Regions from separate parts of the Streptomyces sp. NPDC002536 genome, predicted to be linked through region 1. Evidence: riboswitches for the same ligand, from Rfam matches in the RefSeq annotation. Region 1 holds a riboswitch; the other holds the start of a gene.
What was found. A riboswitch is a leader RNA that binds a small molecule or an ion and turns the genes downstream of it on or off. The one in region 1 is predicted to bind cyclic di-AMP.
Positions count from the first base shown of each region.

Region 2: another riboswitch for cyclic di-AMP. It lies ahead of ACWD4B_RS19800 (C40 family peptidase); the one in region 1 lies ahead of ACWD4B_RS03330 (M23 family metallopeptidase).

Region 1 is NZ_JBSFWU010000005.1:23,230-30,803, forward strand. It holds gene ACWD4B_RS03315 (bifunctional acetate--CoA ligase family protein/GNAT family N-acetyltransferase) at 1-2,217, opposite strand, end outside; gene ACWD4B_RS03320 (HPr family phosphocarrier protein) at 2,344-2,625, shown strand; gene ACWD4B_RS03325 (GntR family transcriptional regulator) at 2,966-3,682, opposite strand; gene ACWD4B_RS03330 (M23 family metallopeptidase) at 3,823-4,626, opposite strand; cyclic di-AMP (ydaO/yuaA leader) riboswitch at 4,641-4,796, opposite strand; gene ACWD4B_RS03335 (M16 family metallopeptidase) at 5,002-6,369, opposite strand; gene ACWD4B_RS03340 (M16 family metallopeptidase) at 6,414-7,574, opposite strand, start outside.
Region 2 is NZ_JBSFWU010000051.1:45,928-53,501, forward strand. It holds gene ACWD4B_RS19770 (hypothetical protein) at 1-1,401, shown strand, start outside; gene ACWD4B_RS19775 (SDR family NAD(P)-dependent oxidoreductase) at 1,471-2,472, shown strand; gene ACWD4B_RS19780 (nucleotidyltransferase family protein) at 2,550-3,263, shown strand; gene ACWD4B_RS19785 (NAD-dependent epimerase/dehydratase family protein) at 3,273-4,187, shown strand; gene ACWD4B_RS19790 (spherulation-specific family 4 protein) at 4,193-4,864, shown strand; gene ACWD4B_RS19795 (endo alpha-1,4 polygalactosaminidase) at 4,861-5,715, shown strand; cyclic di-AMP (ydaO/yuaA leader) riboswitch at 5,917-6,070, shown strand; gene ACWD4B_RS19800 (C40 family peptidase) at 6,075-6,530, shown strand; gene ACWD4B_RS19805 (YchJ family protein) at 6,523-6,942, opposite strand; gene ACWD4B_RS19810 (hypothetical protein) at 7,105-7,574, shown strand, end outside.

The sequences.
Region 1 (7,574 bases):
CGGCGCCGCAGGCACAACTCCGGCCTGTGCGCCGGGAGACGCAACGGCCGCCCACGCGGCACCCGACGACTGCGGTACTTCCCGCCCCGACGCCCCCGGCTCCGCCGCACGGCGAGCCGCGGCATCCCGCGTCTGCGGCGCGTCCCGGCCCAGCGAGGCCGACTCGGCCGCAGGCCCGCCCCCCGCACCCGACGCACACTCCTCCGTCTGCAATCCACGGCCCGTCGACGCCGGCTCTGCCGCAAGACGGTCCGGCGCAGCCGGTGCGACGTCCTCCGGCAGCGGGCCACGCCCCTGCTCCGCCGCAGGGCGAGCCGGGGCACCCGGCGCACCCCCCGCCTGCGGCGCAGCCGCACCCGGCTCCGCCGCAAGGCGGTCCGGCGGAGCCGCCAGCGCCTCGGCCAGGCCCGGGATCTCCAGGTGGACGACCGCCACCGGCTTCGCGGCCGCAGCCGCGGTCGCCGCCTCGCGGACGGCGGACGCCAGGTCCTCGGCGGAGGTGTCGCCGACCCAGGGGATGGCGGTGACGACGACCGCGTCGCAGGACGGGTCCTCCAGGGCCTCGGCCAGGGCCGTGCGGAAGTCCTCCGGCGTGGCGGCGGTGGTCAGGTCGTGCGGGGGCAGCGGCCGCAGGCCCTCGGTGAGGCAGGAGTCGTAGGTGAGGAGCGCGAGGGACTCGGAGTTGCCCAGGATCGCCACGCGCGGACCCTCCGGGAGGGGCTGGGAGGCGAGCAGCAGCCCGGCGTCGGCCAGCTCCGTGACGGTGTCTACGCGGATGACGCCCGCCTGCCGCAACAGGTCGGAGACGGTGGCGTCGGGGATGCGGGTGGTGGGCACCGTGTGCCCGGCGGGGGCGGCGGCGCCGTGCCGGGCGCCCTTGACGACCACGACCGGCTTGCGGGCGGCGGTGCGCCGGGCCAGGCGGGTGAACTTGCGGGGGTTGCCGATGGATTCCAGGTACATCAGGACGACGTCCGTCTCCGGGTCGTCGTGCCAGTACTGGAGGAAGTCGTTGCCGGAGACGTCCGCACGGTTGCCGGCGGAGACGAAGGTGGAGATGCCGACCAGACCGGCGGCGCGCCGGTGCAGCCCGCCCAGCAGGGCGATGCCGATGGCGCCGGACTGGCTGAAGAGCCCCAGCCGCCCGGCGGCGGGGAGTTCGGGCGAGAGGGAGGCGTTGAGCCGGACGCCCCCGGCGGTGTTGATCAGACCGAGGGCGTTGGGCCCGACGATCCGCATCCCGTACGAGCGGGCCTGCCGGACGAGCTCGCGCTGGCGCTCGCGGCCCTCGGGGCCGCTCTCTGCGTACCCGGCGGAGAGGACGACGAGGCCCTGCACCCCGTGCTCCCCGCAGTCGGCCACGACGGACGGCACCTGCTCCGCGGGCACGGCCACGACCGCCAGGTCGACCGGCTCCTCGATGGCGCGCACCGACCGGTGGGCGGGGACACCCTCGGGCTCCAGCCTCGAAAGCCCTTCGGGGAAGGCGTGGTTGACCGCGTACGTACGCCCGGTGAAGCCGCCCGCGAGCAGGTTGCGCAGGACGGTGCGGCCCATGCCGCCGGGCTCGCGGCCGGTGCCGACGACGGCGACGGAGCCGGGGGCGAGAAGGCGCTGGACGGAGCGGGCCTCGGCGCGCTGCTCGCGGGCGCGCTGGACGGCCAGGGAGCGGTCGGTGGGCTCCAGGTCGAGCTCGAGGCGCACGACGCCGTCCTCGAAGCTGCGCTTCTGGGTGTAGCCCGCATCGGTGAAGACCTTGATCATCTTCGTGTTGGCCGGCAGCACCTCGGCCGTGAAGCGCCGGATGCCGCGCTCGCGCGCGACGGCCGCGATGTGCTCCAGGAGGGCGGAGGCGACGCCGCGGCCCTGGTGGGCGTCCTGCACGAGGAAGGCGACCTCGGCCTCGTCGGTGGCGCCCGACGCGGGCACGCGGTCGTAGCGCACGGTGGCGATGAAGTCGCCGTGGACGGTGGCGGCGAGGCCGACCCGGTTCACGTAGTCGTGGTGGGTGAAGCGGTGCACGTCCCGGTCGGAGAGCCGGGGGTAGGGGGCGAAGAAGCGGTAGTACTTGGACTCGTCCGAGACCTGTTCGTAGAAGCTGACCAGGCGCTGCGCATCGTCGGCGGTGATGGGGCGGATCTGCGCGGTGCCGCCGTCGCGCAGCACGACATCGGCTTCCCAGTGCGTCGGGTACGCGTGCTCGGACGGCGTCTGCATGGGGCCAGAGTACGGCGAGGCCCTGACAGCACGGCCAACGCGACCAGCGCGACGGGTGCGACCGAGCACCGCACGGCGCGTGCGACACTGGTCTAGACAACCGCTCACGACTCGAAGGGCAACACCATGGTTGAGCGCCGCGTAAACGTCGGCTGGGCCGAGGGCCTGCACGCCCGCCCGGCGTCGATCTTCGTCCGTGCGGCGACCGCCGCCGGCGTCCCCGTGACCGTCGCCAAGGCGGACGGCAGCCCCGTCAACGCCGCCTCGATGCTGGCCGTGCTGGGCCTGGGCGCCCAGGGTGGCGAGGAGCTCGTCCTGTCCTCCGAGGCGGACGGTGCCGAGGCCGCGCTCGACCGTCTGGCCAAGCTGGTCGCCGAGGGGCTCGAGGAGCTCCCCGAGACCGTCTGATCCACCGGTTTCCCTGCAGTGGGGCCGCGGCCGCCGACCGAGGCGGCCGCGGCCCCACTGTCGCCTAGGGTCTGCGCCCCTTTGGGGCGCTGCACGATCCGCCGGGCAGGCCCTAGGGCCTGTCCGGCGGATCTTCGTCGCGCGGCACCGCAGCGCCCCGTCAGGGGCGCGGGGAACTGCGCGATCAGCCACGACGCGCCCACAGTCGAGGTACTCGGGGCTTCGCCCCGGACCCCAGGGGCAATGCGTCGGCTGCAGGCCGTCGGTGGCTTGTCGCGCAGTTCCCCGCGCCCCTGACGGGGCGCACCGCACCCACGGGCGAAGATCCGCCGGGCAGGCCCTAGGCGCGTGCGCCCGCCGTGCTTGCGGACGGTTTCGCGCCCGGCACGGCCTGCAGCACCGGCCGCCGCAGCCGGTAGGCGCCCGGCGCCCGGTCCGTACGGGCGGCGGCCAGCGCCCGCGCCCGTTCCGCGTCGCCGCGGGCGACGGCGTCCACCAAGGCCCCGTAGGCCTCCCAGGTCTCCACCGGGCGCGCCGGCGGCTCGGCCGCGTACACCCAGGCGATCTTGCGGCGCAGCTGGGTCAGCAGCGTGGTGAGGCTGAGGCTGCAGGAGGCCTGGGCGAGGGTCTCGTCGAACCAGTCGGCCAGCGGCCGCAGTTCGTCCGTGCGCCCGGCGCGCGCCCGCTCCTGCCCGAGGCGCACGAGGCCGCGCAGCACCTTCAGATGCGCCTCCGTGCGGCGCTGTGCGGCCCGCGCGGCGCCCAACGGCTCCAGCAGGGCCCGTACTTCGAGCAGGTCGGCGGCCTCCTGGGCGGTCGGCTCGGCCACGCACGCCCCGGCGTGCCGGCGGGTGGTCACGAAGCCTTCGGAGGCCAGCGTGCGCAGAGCCTCGCGCACGGGGACCCGGGAGACGCCGTAACGGCGGGCGAGGAGTTCCTCGATGAGCCGACTGCCGGGCGGAAAGGTGCCGGAGACGATGTCGTCGCGGATCGCGGTGCAGACCGCGTGCGTGGAAATACGGCCGCCCTCGCGCGTCTCTCCGCCGTCTCCGTTCATGTCCGGCGACTCTATGGCAATCGCATCCGGTTTCCGATGGCGCCGCTGCAGCCATGGACATGTTTTGGCCAGCCGGGCTGCGCGCCGACGCAAAGGACCCCAGCCGGAGCCGGGGTCCCGAAAGTCTGCGGAGCGGGCCGTTACAGGCTGACGCCGTGGGAGCGCAGGTAGGCGACCGGGTCGATGTCCGAGCCGTAGGTCGGGGCCGTACGGGCCTCGAAGTGCAGGTGCGGTCCGGTGACGTTGCCGGTGGCGCCGGAGAGGCCGATCTGCTGGCCGACGGTGACCGTGTCGCCGACGGAGACGCCGATGGACGACAGGTGACCGTACTGGGTGTACGTGCCGTCGTTCATCTTGATGACGATGTTGTTGCCGTAGGCGCCGCCCCAGCCCGCCTCGACGATGGTGCCCGCGCCCACGGCGTGCACCGAAGTGCCCGACTCCGCATGGAAGTCGACGCCGGTGTGGCTGCCGGAGGACCACAGGCCGCTGGAGGCCTTGTACGGGGTGGAGACGTAGGAGCCGTCGATCGGGATCACGAAGAGGTTGAGGCGCTTGCGCTCCTCCTCGCGGGCCGCGCGCTCCTTCTCGGCGCGCTCGGCGTCCGCCTTGCGCTGGGCCTCGTCCGCGCGCTTCTTGGCCTCGGAGGCCCGCTGCTTGGCGTCCTTCTCGGCCTGCTGCCGGACGCTGGCCTCGTCGGCCGCGCTGCGCTGCGTCTGGGCCTGGGCGTCGACGTTGCCGGAGATGGCGTCGCTCATCACGATGGCCTGGGTGAGGCCGGTGTCCTCGGTGCGGTGCGCCTCGTCCGCGGCGGCGATCGCCGGGGCGGCGAAGCCCGCGACCACACCGCCCATGGTGAGGGTGGCTATGCCGGCGACGTTGGCGCCGGAACGGACGGCGCGGCTCGGACGGCGGTGCTTCCCGGTGGGACGGGTGAACGCCATGCTGAGGCTTTTTCCTTTCCTTCCTTCTCGCCTACCGGGTTAGCTGACGGGTTCGGAGCAGGAAGGTCTCCTACGGCTCCCTCGCGAGAGGGACCCGATTCACCCCAAGGGAACGGTGGTTCCCCGGCTCCCCTGGCTCGCGCCGTACGGGGACTCGGCGATGGCGGTCCGGGAGCCGCGGTTGCGGTTCCGGTCTGACGGACTGCCGCCCCGACGCTAATCGCCGTCAGATTCGAACGGCAAACAGAAGCCGGGTTTTATGACGTACGCCACACCGTCAACATGCAACCTCTGCCCGAAATTGGACATAAGGGAGGCGCGCAGGCCCGTGCGGACCCGCGCGCCTCCCTCACTGCGCCTGTTTCTGACGGTCCGTCAGGCAGGGATCACGGTGACCTCGCCGATGCCCAGGGCCCGGACCGGCTCCTCGATCTGTGCCGCGTCGCCGACGAGGACGGTCACCAGACGGTCGGCCGGGAAGGCGCTCACGACGGCCGCCGTGGCCTCCACCGTGCCGGTGTCCGCGAGGCGTTCGTACAGCCGCGCCTGGAAGTCGTCCGCCAGGTGCTGCTCGACCTGGTCCGCCAGCGTGCCCGCGACGGCGGCGGCCGTCTCGAACTTCAGCGGTGCGACGCCGACGAGGTTCTGCACGGCCGCGTCCCGCTCGGCCTCCGTCAGGCCCTCCGCCGCGAGGGTGCGCAGCACCGTCCAGAGGTCCTCCAGCGCGGGGCCGGTGTTGGGGGTGTCCACCGAGCCGCTGATGGCCAGCATGGCGGCGCCCGTCCCGTCCGGCCCGGAGCGCAGGACCTGGCCGAACGCGCGCACGCCGTAGGTGTAACCCTTCTCCTCGCGCAGCACCCGGTCCAGGCGGGAGGTGAGGGTGCCGCCGAGGCAGTAGGTGCCGAGCACCTGGGCCGGCCAGACGCGGTCGTGCCGGTCCGGGCCGGTGCGGCCGATGAGCAGCTGGGTCTGGACGGCGCCGGGGCGGTCCACGATCACCACGCGGCCGGTGTCGTCCCCGGCGACCGGCGGCACGGGCCGGGGCTCGGCGGCGGAGCCGGTCCAGGCGCCGAGGGTGTCGGCGAGGGCCTGGTCGAGGTCGACGCCGGTGAAGTCGCCGACGACGACGACGGTGGCGGCGGCCGGGCGCACGTGGGCCTCGTAGAAGGCGCGCACGGCGGCGGCGTCGATGCGCTCGACGGTCTCCTGGGTGCCCTGGCGGGGACGGGACATCCGGGAGCCGGCCGGGAAGAGCTCCGCGGAGAGCGCCATGGCGGCCCGGCGGGCGGGGTTGGCCAGCTCGTGCGGGATCTCGTCCAGGCGGTTGCCCACGAGCCGCTCGACCTCGTCGTCGGGGAAGGCCGGGGCGCGCAGGGCGTCGGCGAGCAGGCCGAGGGCCTTGGCCAGCCGGGAGGCGGGGACCTCCAGGGAGAGCCGGACGCCGGGGTGGTCGGCGTGCGAGTCCAAGGTGGCGCCGCAGCGCTCCAGTTCGGCCGTGAAGTCCTCGGCGCTGAGCTTGTCGGTGCCCTCGGAGAAGGCCCGGGCCATGATCGTGGCCACGCCGTCGAGGCCCTCGGGCTCGGCGTCCAGGGGCGCGTCCAGGTTCACCTCGACGGCGACGACCTGCTGGCCCGGGCGGTGGCAGCGCAGCACGGTCAGGCCGTTGGGCAGCGCCTCGCGCTCGGGGGCGGGGAAGGCCCAGGGGGTCGCCGTGCCCGGCGCGGGCTGCGGGTGGAACTGCATCGTGGGTGCTGCGGTGTCCGTGCCGTTCGCGGCTGCGGTGTCGCTCACCGGTCCGTCTCGCTTTCGGTTGCGGGTGCGTCTGCGTTCTCGTCGGCGTCGCCGTCGGCCTGGCCGGTGGGCTCGTAGACGAGCACGGCGCGGTTCTGCGGGTGCAGCCGGGCCTTGGCGACCGCCTGCACCTCCTCGGGGGTGATCTCCAGGACACGCTGCACGGCGGTCAGGGCGAGCTGCGGGTCACCGAACAGCACGGCGAAGCGGCACAGTTCGTCGGCCCGGCCGCTGACGGTGGCCAGCCGGTCCAGCCACTCGCGCTCCAGCTGGGCCTGCGCGCGCTCCATCTCCTCCGGGGTCGGCCCCTCCAGGGCGAAGCGGGCGAGCTCCTCGTCGACGGCCGCCTCGATCGCGGGCACCTCGAAGCCACCGGAGGCCTTGACGTCCAGCCAGCCGAGCGAGGGGGCACCGGCCAGCCGCAGGATGCCGAAGCCGGCGGCGACGGCCGAGCGGTCGTGGCGCACCAGGCGGTTGTGCAGGCGGGAGGACTCGCCGCCGCCCAGGATGGTCAGCGCCAGGTCGGCGGCGTCGCACTCGCGCGTGCCGTCGTGCGGCAGGCGGTAGGCGGCCATCAGCGCGCGGGCCGGGACCTCCTCCTCCACCACCTGGCGCAGCTCCTCGCCGATGGTGTCGGGCAGGCTGCCGTCGCGCGGGGGCTGCTTGCTGTCGTGCGCGGGGATGGAGCCGAAGTACTTCTCGATCCAGGCGAGCGTCTGCTCCGGGTCGATGTCGCCGACGACCGACAGCACGGCGTTGCCGGGCGCGTAGTACGTGCGGAAGAACGCGCGCGCGTCCTCCAGGGAGGCGGCGTCCAGGTCGGCCATGGAGCCGATGGGCACGTGGTGGTAGGGGTGGCCCTCGGGGTAGGCCAGGGCCGTCAGCTTCTCGAATGCCGTGCCGTAGGGCACGTTGTCGTAGCGCTGGCGGCGCTCGTTCTTGACGACGTCGCGCTGGTTCTCCATGGACTCGTCGTCCAGGGCGGCCAGCAGCGAGCCCATCCGGTCGGCCTCCAGCCACAGGGCCAGCTCCACCTGGTGGGTGGGCATGGTCTCGAAGTAGTTGGTGCGCTCGAAGCTGGTGGTGCCGTTGAGCGAGCCGCCCGCGTTCTGCACCAGCTCGAAGTGGCCGTTGCCCTCGACCTGGGCGGAGCCCTG
Region 2 (7,574 bases), on a different contig from region 1:
GCGCACCAGCTCGCCGACCCCGCCCCGCCACGGCACCGGCCGCGCTGGGCGGCCGACCCGCTCGACGACCTCGCCGAGGAGATGGCCGACGTCTGCGCGACGGCCGTGCACCCCGACGAGATCGCCGCCGTCCTGGAGGCCGGCGGCCTCACCGGCGAACAGATCACCGAACGCTACGGCAGGAACGACGCGTTCGAGCTGGCCGCGGAGCTCTTCGCCCGGGTGCCGCGCAGCCACCCCGAGCCCCCGCCCCGCACAGACCCCTGGCGGGTGTCGCCCGGCGCCTGCCTGCTGCGCTCCCTGGTGTTCACTCTGCCCGGCTTCGGCTACACCCTCGCCGCACCTCTCATCACCGGCGGCCGGCACGACGGCGGACTGCCCGCGGGCACCGGCCCGTTGGCCGCCTCCGCCCTGCTGGCCTGGGCCTGGAACCAGGGCCTCGCCCACCGCGCCTATCTCCGGCTGGCCGCCGGCGGGCGCCCCGCGGCCGGGCGCTGCCTGGCCGTCGGCGCACCGCTCGGCGCACTGCTCGCCACCGCCGCAGCCCTGTTGCTGCCGGGCCCGGCCGGGGCGCACGCCTTCGCTGCGGGCCAGGCGCTGTACCTGGCGGCGGCCACCACGCTGCTGGTGCTGGGGCGTGAACGGCTGCTGCTGTACGCCCTGTTGCCCACCGCCGCCGGGGGAGCCGCGACCCTGGTGGAGAAACCGCCGGTCGTGGCCGGGGTCGCGCTGCTGCTCGGCACGGCGGGGGGCGCCGTCGCCGCCGCCGTCCGCACCGTCCTGCAGACCCGCGGCACCGAGGGCCAGCCACCGTCGCTCTCGCCGCTCGCCTCGCTCCCGTACGGCCTGTTCGGCCTGGGCTGCGGGGTGTTGACGACCGTCGCCGCACTCGGCGACGCCCTGCGGCACACCGGCGGCACCGGGACCGCCGGACCCGCCGTCCTCGCCCTCACCCTCAGCATGGGTGTTGCCGAATGGCTGCTCTACCGCTGCCGGGGCAGAGCCCTCGACGCTCTCGCCCGGGCGACGACCTTCCCCGGCATGCTGCTCGGCGCAGCCCGCGTGCTCGCCCTGTGCGTCGCCGCCTATCTCGCCGCACTGGCCCTGCTGGCCCTGGCCGTCGCCCTCCTGTGGCCCCACGCCTCGTTGCCGGACCCCACCCGCACCGCGGCGCTGCTCGCGCTCGGTGCGGTGCTGTGGACCGGACTGATGCTCCAGGCCTACGGCATCGCCTGGACCCCGGCCCTGCTGTGCCTCGCCGCGGCCGGGACCGAGACCACCGCCCTCGTCCTGCGCATCTCCGCACCCGCCCAGGACCAGCTCGTCACGTGTACCTGCGCGGCGGCCGCCCTGCTGGCCGTCGCCACCGCACTGCTCGGACGGATCACCACGCACCGCTGAGCACCGCACCAGAACGCCCGTTGCCGAGAACGCTCCTGAGAGCGTTCCTGAAAAAGGGGAGAACCGCGCATGTCCGCACCTGCACCCGTCGCCGTCACCGGCGCCGAGGGATTCATCGGCTCGCACCTGGTCGAGGCGCTCGTCGCGCGCGGCCACCGGGTCCGCGCCATGGTGCAGTACAACTCCTTCTCGTCCTTCGGCTGGCTGGAGGACCTGCCCGAGGACGTCATGGACCACGTCGAGGTCGTCCTCGGCGACGTCCGCGACCCCGGCTCCGTCCAGTCGCTGGTGACCGGTGCCGACACCGTCTACCACCTGGCCGCGCTCATCGCGATCCCGTACTCCTACCGCGCCCCGCACAGCTACGTGGAGACCAACGTCACCGGCACCCTCAACGTCCTGGAGGCCGTGCGCCACCTGGGCATCCCGCGCCTGGTGCACACCTCCACCAGCGAGACCTACGGCACCGCGCAGACCGTGCCCATCACCGAGGACCACCCCATCAACACCCAGTCCCCGTACGCCGCGTCCAAGGCGGGCGGCGACCGGCTGGCCGACAGCTACCACGCGAGCTTCGGGCTCCCCGTGGTCACCCTGCGCCCCTTCAACACCTTCGGGCCGCGCCAGTCCATGCGCGCCGTGATCCCCACGGTGATCGGGCAGGTGGCGGCCGGGCAGCGCACCATCACCCTCGGCGACCTGCGGCCCACCCGGGACTTCAGCTACGTCAAGGACACCGTGGCCGCCTTCCTCGCCGTCGGCACCGCGCCCGCCGCCGACGTCGTCGGCCGCACCTTCAACTCCGGTACGGGGGAGGAGATCTCCGTCGGCGACCTGGTGCACCTGATCGGCAAGCTCATGGACGCCGACCTGGAGATCCGCACCGACCGGGAGCGCGTCCGGCCCGGCGCCTCCGAGGTGATGCGGCTGCTCGCCGACGCCTCCCGGCTGCGGGCCGCCACCGGCTGGGCCCCCGCCCACACCCTCGACGAGGGACTCGCCGCCACCGTCGCCTTCTTCCGCGACCCCGCCAACCTCACCCGCTACAAGACCGGCATCTACAACGTCTGACGTTCCACCGCTTACGTTCCACAGCTGACGTTCCACCGCCCACCGCTCCCGGACCGGGAGCAGAGAGGAACGGCACCATGCACGCAGTCATCCTGGCCGGAGGCAAGGGCGTCCGGCTGCGCCCGTACACCACCGCCCTGCCCAAGCCGCTGGTGCCGATCGGCGACCAGCACGCCATCCTCGAAATCGTGATGCGCCAGCTGGCCGGCGCCGGATTCACCAGCTGCACCCTGGCCATCGGTCACCTCGGCCACATCATCAGAGCCTATGTGGGCGACGGATCCCAGTGGGGCTTACGCGTCGACTACACCACCGAGGAAAGCCCGTTGGGCACCATGGGCCCGCTGCTGACCATGCGCGACCGGCTGCCCGAGCACTTCCTGGTGATGAACGGCGACGTGCTCACCGACCTCGACTTCGGCGACGTCCTCCAGCGGCACATCGCCTCCGCGGCACCGCTGACCATCGCCACCTACCCCCGCCGCGTCAGCATCGACTTCGGCGTGCTGACCACCGACTCCGGCCGCGTCGTCGGCTTCGCCGAGAAGCCCAGCATGGACTACCGCGTCTCCATGGGCGTCTACGGCGTCTCCCGCGAGGCCCTCGCCCGCTACACCCCCGGCCTCCCGCTCGGCTTCGACGAGCTCGTCCTCGACATGCTGCGCGACGACACCCCGCCGCACGCCTACGAGTTCGAGGGCTACTGGCTCGACATCGGCCGCCCCGACGACTACGACCGGGCCAACGCCGAGTTCTCCCTCCGCCGCGACCTGCTGATCAAGGGAGCGTGAACGGCCCGCATGCGCATCCTCGTTCTCGGCGCCACCGGCTTCCTCGGCCGGCACGCCACCGGGCAGCTGCGCGCCCTCCCGGGCGCGCGGGTGCTCTGCGCGGGCCGGTCGCCCGCCGCGGACCTCCCTCTCGACATCGCCACTCGTGATGCCGAACGGCTGGCGTCCGTCCTGCGCTCGGCGGCCCCCGACGCGGTCGTCAACTGCGCGGGCGCCGTGGGCGGCAGCGCGGTGGAGCTCACCGCCGCCAACGCGCTCGGCCCCGCCGTCCTGTGCGCGGCCCTGCACCAGGCCGCGCCCCGGGCCCGCCTGGTCCACCTGGGCTCGGCCGCCGAGTACGGACCCGCCGACGGGCAGCGCCCCGCCGCCGAGTCCGGCCCGGCCCGCCCGCTGGGCCTGTACGGCGCGAGCAAGCTGGCCGGCACCCTCGCGGTGACCGGTTCCGGCCTTGACGCCGTCGTGCTGCGGGTGTTCAACCCCGTGGGACCGGGCCAGCCCCTCGCCTCCCTGCCCGGACGGCTCGCCGCCGAGCTGCGCCGCGCCGCTCCCGACGGCGTGATCCGGACCGGGGACCTGTCTTCTTACCGCGACTTCGTCGACGCACGGGATGTTGCGGCAGCCGTCGTCCGCACCGTCACCGCGACCGGGCCGCTCCCTCCCGTCCTCAACATCGGCAGCGGCACGGCACGCCGCGTCCGCGACCTCGCCGAAGGCCTCGCCCGCGCCGCGGGCTTCCGGGGCACCATCGAGGAGGACGGCGACGGATCGCCCCGCTCGGCCGCCGTCCCCTGGCAGCAGGCGGACATCACCGCGGCCGCCCGCGCCCTGGACTGGACACCGCGGTACCCGCTGGCCGAGAGTCTCTCCGACATGTGGTGCGCGATCCGCGCGGAAGCACCGGAAACAGAGGGGACCCATCGATGACGGACATGCCGCACGGCGAACGGCGGCTGCTCGTCCCGCTCTACGCCCACCCGGCCACCCACCCGGAGGCCTGGGCGCAACTGCAGGCGGCGGCCCCGCAGGTGTACGGGGTCGTGCTCAACGCCGCGGACGGCCCCGGCCACCGCCCCGACCCGGCCTTCACCGAGGCCGCCGGCCGGCTGCGCCGCGCCGGGGTGCGGATGCTGGGCTACACCGACACCGGGTACGGCCGCCGCCGCCCGCGCGCCGTGGCCGCGGACATCCGCCGGCACCGCCGGTGGTACGACGTGGACGGCGTCTTCCTCGACCAAGTCCCCTCCGGGGCGGCGGTGTTGCCGTACTACCGGCGGCTGGTCCTGATCGCCCGGACGCTGGGCGCGCGGACCGTCGCACTCAACCCGGGGACCCATCCGGACCCGGGCTACGCACGGCTCGCCGACCTCCTGGTCACCTTCGAGGGCAGCTGGGAGGAGTACTGGCGGGCGGGGGTGCCGGCCTGGACAGCGGACCATCCGCCGGGCCGGTTCTGCCACCTCGTCTACGCGGTCCCGGACGGCTGCGCGGAACAGGTGGCCCGCACGGCGGAGCGGCGCGGCGCCGGGGTGCACTGCGCGGTGCCGGGCGACGGTGCCAACCCCTGGCAGAGCGCGCCCCTGACGACGGGAGCGGTGCGATGAGGCGGATACGGGCGGGGGCGGCTGCCGTGTTGTCGTTGCTCGCCCTCGCGGGCTGCTCGTCCTCCTCGGACGAGGGGGCCGATCCGGACGAGCAGCAGTCCGCTCCGCCCTCCGGCGGTTCCGGTGATGCACAGCCGCCCGCCTCCGGGAAACGCTGGCAGCCGAAGCCGGGCACGCGCTGGCAGTGGCAGCTCGACGGCAAGGTCGACACCTCGGTGGACGTCCCCGTCTACGACATCGACGGCTTCGAGAACGATGCCGCGACGGTCGCCGGGCTGCACGCCCGCGGCCGGAAGGTGATCTGCTACTTCAACGCCGGTGCGTGGGAGGACTTCCGGCCCGACAAGAACGCCTTCCCCAAGGGCGTCCTCGGCGCGAAGAACAAGGGCTGGGAGGGCGAGAAGTGGGTGGACATCCGCCGTCTCGACGTCCTGAAGCCGATCATGGCGGCCCGGATCGAGATGTGCCGGAAGAAGGGCTTCGACGCCGTGGAGCCGGACCTGACCGAGGGATTCCGCAACTCGACGGGCTTCAAGCTGACCGCCGACGATCAGCTGGCCTTCAACCGGATGCTGGCGAAACTCGCCCACGACCGGGGCATGTCGGTGGGACTGAAGAACGACCTGGAACAGATCCCGCAGCTGGTGGGCGACTTCGACTTCGCGGTGAACGAGCAGTGCGCGCAGTACGACGAGTGCGCGCGGCTGACGCCCTTCATCAAGGCGGACAAAGCGGTCTTCCATGTCGAATACGACCTGAAAACCGGGGAGTTCTGCGACAGGACGACCCGGCTCGGACTCAGCTCGATGCAGAAGCGACTGGGCCTGGACGCATGGCGCAAGCCGTGCTGACACCATGCTGACACCGTGCTGATGGGGCGGCAGATACGGGCGTGGTTGCAGTTACAGGACGGAAGTGAAGAAGTTCACAGAAGCCCCATTCGACGCTGAATTCGCGCGGCCGGTGGTGCAGGATCGTCCCTCGAACATGAGACCCCGTCACCGAGGCGGGCCACCCGGGCGGACGCCGAGTCCTGCCACTGCACCGGGTGCGGAACCGATTCGACGGACCGGCAGGAGCGGGAGACCCGAGCACGACGGACCACGATGGCGGTGGTCCTTGGGGTGAAGCCACGACCGTGGCCGGGCACCTTCGTCCAGCCCGAACCCGACAGGTCATCTTTCGCAGGCGGCTGACGAAGGGCTTCGGCATGTCTGCAATGCCTCGAATACCTGCGCGCATCCCCGTACTTGCCGCCGCCACCGTGGCGGCATCGGTCCTCCTGCCGGGCATGGCCCCCGGCGCCCAGGCCGCCACCCCCGGCGAACAGGCCCTCAAGGTCGCGGCCGCCAAGCAGGGATCGCCCTACCAGTACGGCGCGACCGGCCCGAACCGCTTCGACTGCTCGGGCCTGACGCTCTACTCGTTCAAGCGGATCGGCAAGCGCCTGCCGCGCACCGCGGCCGATCAGTACAACGCGACCCGCCACCTCTCCGCGGGCTCCCGCCAGACCGGCGACCTGGTGTTCTTCCACTCCGGCAGCAACGTCTACCACGTGGGCATCTACGCCGGGAACAACAAGATCTGGCACGCCCCCAAGCCGGGCACGACCGTCCGCCTGGAGAAGATCTGGACCGGCAGCGTCTGGTACGGCCGGGTCAGCTGATGGCGCCGTCCAGATAGACCCACTGCCCGTCCTCGCGGACGAACCGGCTCACCTCGTGCAGGACGTCCTGGTGCCCGCGCTCGCTGTAGTGGGCCCGGAACTCGACGGTGCCCTCCTGGTGGAACGCGCTGCCGCCCGTCGTGGCCAGGACGTCCAGCCCGGTCCAGCGCATCCCGGGGTCGAGGTCGAGGTGCCCGGGCCGGGTGCTGGAGTGCCAGCTGCGCAGCAGGTACGCGGTGTCGCGGACGACGAAGGCGCTGTAGCGCGAGCGCATCAGGCGTTCGGCCGTGGGCGCGGACTTCTGCCCGCTGTGGAAGGCGCCGCAGCAGTTCTGGTAGGTGTCGCCGAGCCCGCAGGGACAGGGCGAGTCGGGGCCGACGGCCGGCCGGGGGCGTGCGCTGGATCTGGACATCCCCCGATTGTGCCGGACGGGAACCCGTTCGGCCGCACGCCGGCCCGCGGCTCCCCGGCTTGACGTACTCGCAGGTCAGGTTTAGCGCGGGGGCGTGCCGGGAGGCCCCCGCGGGGGCGCCCGCCGGTTGCGGGCCGGCGGGTGCCCGCCAAGGGTGACGGCATGCGCCTGAACACGATTCCCTCCACTGCCGCGGCCGCCGTGTGCGGCTCGCTCGCCTTGCTGATCGCCGGTCCCGCACTCGCGTCGGACGGACCGCCTTCCGCACCGCCCCCTGCCGCCGAGGCACCCGCGCCGGATGCGGCGGGCCCGCTCGACACGGTCGGCAGCCTCGGCGAGACGCTGCTGCTCGGGTCCCGGATCGGGACGGAGGCCCGCGCGAAGACGCCGGACACGGTGGAGATGCAGGAGCTGCAACGACGGCTGCGCGCTGCGTCGGGGCGGTTGCAGCGGTCGGTCAAGGCGACGGACCGCGCTGCGGAGGTGCCGGCGCAGCTGAAGAAGCTGGACGACGACGCGACGGCGTTGCGGACGGCGGTGGGGGCGGAGGACGCGGCCGGGGTCACGGCGGGGGTGGCGGCGGTGCTCGCCGACCAGCGGGCGTTGCTGGTGTCGGTGCCGAAGTTGTTGCC